DNA from 2 places in the Rhizobium sp. WSM1274 genome. Region 1 is predicted to be linked to the other one. Evidence: riboswitches for the same ligand, from Rfam matches in the RefSeq annotation. Region 1 holds a riboswitch; the other holds the start of a gene.
The links. A riboswitch is a leader RNA that binds a small molecule or an ion and turns the genes downstream of it on or off. The one in region 1 is predicted to bind S-adenosylmethionine.

Region 1 (2,200 bases):
TCGTCGGTATCCTCGATACCGGCCGAAAGGCGGACCGTTCCAGGCGAGATACCGAGTTCGGCGCGCGCCTCTTCCGTCAGGTTCTTGTGCGTCGTCGTCGCCGGATGGGTGATCAGGCTCTTGCTGTCGCCGAGATTGTTGGAAATCTTGACGATCTCGAGCGCATTCTGCAGCGCAAAGGCCGCATCCTTGCCGCCCTTCAGCTCGAAGGCGACCAGCGTCGAGCCGCCGGTCATCTGCTTGGCGATGATATCGGCCTGCGGATGGTCCTTGCGGCCGGGATAGATCACCTTGGCGACCTTGCCTTGCTCGGCCAGGAAATCGGCGATCTTCGCCGCATTCTCGGTCTGCTGGCGCACGCGCAGCGGCAGCGTCTCGATGCCCTTCAACAGCGTCCAGGCATTGAAAGGCGACATCGCCGGGCCGGTATGGCGGAAATAGTCGTGTAGGTTCTCGTCGATCCATTCCTTGTCGGAAAGCACGACGCCGCCGAGGCAGCGGCCCTGGCCGTCAATATGCTTGGTGGCGGAATAGACGACGATATGGGCGCCGAGTTCCAGCGGCTTCTGGAAGAGCGGCGTCGCAAAGACGTTGTCGACGACGACCTTGGCGCCGATCTGGTTGGCGAGCTTGGCGACGCCTGCGATATCGATCACTTCGAGCGTCGGGTTGGTCGGGCTTTCCAGGAAGAACACCTTGGTCTTTGGCGTGATCGCCTTTTCCCAGTTCGCCAGATCCCGGCCGTCGATCAGCGTGCAGTCGATGCCGTATTTCGGCGCCAACGTCTCGACGACCCAGCGGCACGAACCGAAGAGGGCGCGGGCGGCGACGATATGATCGCCTGATTTCAGCTGGCAGAGGATTGCCGCGGTGACGGCGGCCATGCCGGAAGCGGTGGCGCGGGCGTCTTCGGCGCCTTCGAGCATGCACATGCGCTTTTCGAACATGTCGTTGGTCGGGCTGCCGTAGCGGGCGTAGATGAAGCCCTCCGTCTCGCCTTTGAAGCGGGCTTCGGCCGCCTCCGATGTCTCGTAAACGAAGCCTTGGGTGAGATAGATTGCCTCGGACGTCTCGCCATATTGCGAACGCAGCGTGCCACCGTGGACGAGTTGGGTTGCCGGGCGCCAGGTCTTGCTCATGCCATCACCTTCACATAACAAAAAAACCGGTCGCAAAAGCAGACCGGTTTCAACCCGGTCTTTTTAGCCACTTGTTTAACGTGGCTGCAAGCCGACCGGCCAAATCACCACGGGATAATTCTGCAATACTGCTGTTAGCTGCTTGCGTCAATTCCCCGAGTTTGGTTTTGTCGGCGGCAAATGATGGATGAGGCATGATGGCTCGCGAAACGGGAATTCTGGCGGATCGCGCGATCTCCGCGCTGTTCGAAACGGGGCGTCTGATCTCCGAACGGGAGCTGGACCGCGACCAGATCCAGCCGGCAAGCCTCGACCTGCGCTTGGGCGCCAAGGCTTTTCGCGTGCGCGCCAGCTTCATGCCCGGCCCCTCGCACCTGGTTGCCGACAAGCTCGACCGGCTGAGCCTGCATGTGATCGACCTCTCCGAGGGGGCGGTGCTCGAAACCGGCTGCGTCTATATCGTGCCGCTGATGGAGAGCCTGGCCCTGCCGGCCGACATGTCGGCCTCGGCCAATCCGAAGAGCTCGACCGGGCGCCTCGATATCTTCACCCGCGTCATCACCGATTACGCCCAGGAATTCGACAAGATCCCGGCAGGCTATTCCGGCCCGCTCTATCTCGAAATCAGCCCGCGCACCTTCCCGATCGTCGTGCGCCGCGGCTCGCGCCTGTCGCAGATCCGTTTCCGCGTCGGTCAGGCCCTGCTCGGCGAGCCCGAACTGTTGAAGCTGCATGAAAGCGAGACGCTGGTGGCCAGCAAGCTGCCCAACGTATCAGGCGGCGGCATCGCCCTGTCGATCGACCTCGCCGGGGACAAGGACGGCCTGATCGGCTATCGCGGCAAACATCACACCGCCGTCGTCGATGTCGACAAGAAGGCCGAGCACGACCTCTTCGATTTCTGGGAACCGCTCCACAGCCGCGGCCGCAACGAGCTGATCCTGGATCCCGACGAGTTCTATATCCTCGTCTCGCGCGAGGCCGTGCACGTGCCGCCGGATTATGCCGCCGAGATGACTCCGTTCGATCCGCTGGTCGGCGAATTCCGCGTCCATTATGCC
Region 2 (2,200 bases), 720 kb from region 1:
CTAGGCAGTGGCATCGGCTCGCGGCGCGATCGGCAACGGTCAGAGATCCGTGCCGATCTCTTCCACATCAAAGGGCGTCGTCTGATAGATTTCGTTGATCCAGTTGCCGAACAGGAGATGCGCATGGCTGCGCCAGCGGTTCTGCGGCGCAAGCGCCGGATCGTTATGGGGGAAGTAATTGTGTGGCATCTTGATCGGCACGCCGGCGTTGACGTCGCGGAAATATTCGTCGGAAAGCGAGGTGGAATCATATTCGACATGGTTGAACATGTAGAGCCGCCGGCCCCGCTTCTCGTGCACGAGGCACACGCCCATCTCGGCTGATTCCATCAGGATCTCCAGACTTTCGGATTTTTCGATATCGGCGCGGCGCACTTCGGTCCAGCGCGACACCGGCACTTCGAAATTGTCGGAAAAGCCGTTGAGATAGATCGAGGAAGGTTTCAGGTTCCGATGGCGGTAGACGCCGAAGGCCTTCTCTTTCAGCTCGTATTTCGGAACGCCGTGAAAATGATAGATCGCCGCCATCGCGCCCCAGCAGACGTTCATCGTCGAATGGACATTCGTTTCCGTCCAGTCGAGAATCTCCTGCATCTCCGCCCAATAGGTGACGTCCTCATACGGCAAAAGCTCGATCGGCGCCCCGGTGATGATGAAGCCGTCGAACTTGCGGTGCTTTACCTCCTCCCAGGTCTGGTAGAAGGCAAGCAGATGGTCCTCGGACGTATTCTTCGCCTTGTGGCCGCCGATGCGGATGAGCGACAGCTCCACCTGCAGCGGCGAGGCGCCGACCAGGCGGGCCATCTGCAGCTCGGTCTTGATCTTGTTCGGCATGAGGTTGAGCAGCCCGATCTGCAACGGCCGAATATCCTGACGGATCGCCAACGTCTCGGTCATCACCCGCACGCCCTCCTGAACCAGGGTTTCGAAGGCGGGCAGCGTATCGGGGATCTTGATGGGCATTGCGGTCACTCGATCAAAAACAAAAACCGGCGGCGACAAAAATCGCTACCGGTCCGCACGCGGCCCTTTAGCGACTTTTTTAACGTGGCTGCAAGCCGGCCGGCCAAATCACCACGGAGGCCTTAATTAGACCCAGTCGAATTGCGAATCAACTGGCGAATGCATGCAGGAGAGACTCATGCAAGCATCATCACACTTTAATGACTGATAGAATCTGTTGATAGACCGGTAACGCCACCATGTTATTAATGGGAGCATGGGCGGTGTGGAAAAGCGTAATGGCAGATAAAATCGAGAGGGGGCCGGGCATCCGAAGGCAGGATAGGGTAGGGTATGATCTCAGCCTGACATATCGCCTCGGCGTCATGTTCTCAGCATTCTGGAATTCGGAAGTGCGTGGCAAGGTGCTGTTTCTGGCGACGGTGCTGATCCTCGTCATCCTGGCGACATCCTATGGCCAGGTGATTTTGAACGAGTGGAATGCTCCCTTCTATGATTCGCTGGAGCGCCGCGACCTCGGCGAATTCTTCCACCAGCTCGAAATCTTCGCGATGATCGCCGGCACACTGCTGCTGCTCAACGTGCTGCAGGCCTGGCTGAACCAGATGACGGCGCTCTATATGCGCGAAGGCTTGTCGCGCGATCTCGTCGACCAGTGGCTGAAGCGCAAGCGGGCGCTGCGGCTCGCTTCCAGCGGCCTGATCGGCGTCAATCCGGACCAGCGTCTGCATGAGGATTCCCGCAACCTCGCCGAAAGCACGACAGGGCTGGTTCTCGGCCTGCTGCAGTCGACCATTCTCCTGGTGAGCTTCATCGGCGTGCTCTGGGAGCTTTCGAGCGGCTTCATCTTCCGCATCAGCGGCCACAGCTTCTCCATTCCGGGCTACATGGTCTGGGCGGCGATTTTCTATGCCGCTTCCGCCTCGGTGCTCAGCCAGGTCGTCGGCCGCAAGCTGGTGAAGCTCAATGCCGATCGTTTTTCGAAAGAGGCCGAGCTTCGCTTCACGCTGATGCACGCCAACGAAAACATGCCGGCAATCACCGTTGCCCGCGGCGAGGAAAACGAGCGCCGGCGCATCAACACCGATATCAGCTCGGTGCTGAGGGTCGTCAAGCGGCTCGCCATGGCCAATACCAATCTTACCTGGGTTTCGGCCGGCTACGGCTGGCTGGTGATCGTCATCCCGATCATCGTTGCCGCCCCCGCCTATTTCTCCGGCGGCCTCACCCTCGGCCA

Region 2: another riboswitch for S-adenosylmethionine. It lies ahead of metA (homoserine O-acetyltransferase MetA); the one in region 1 lies ahead of N2600_RS00975 (O-succinylhomoserine sulfhydrylase).

The regions. Positions count from the first base shown of each region.
Region 1 covers NZ_CP104138.1:192,785-194,984, forward strand. The annotation lists gene N2600_RS00975 (O-succinylhomoserine sulfhydrylase) at 1-1,139, opposite strand, end outside; SAM riboswitch at 1,182-1,260, opposite strand; gene N2600_RS00980 (2'-deoxycytidine 5'-triphosphate deaminase) at 1,334-2,200, shown strand, end outside.
Region 2 covers NZ_CP104138.1:4,383,368-4,385,567, forward strand. The annotation lists gene metA (homoserine O-acetyltransferase MetA) at 40-963, opposite strand; SAM riboswitch at 1,011-1,088, opposite strand; gene N2600_RS21700 (ABC transporter ATP-binding protein/permease) at 1,203-2,200, shown strand, end outside.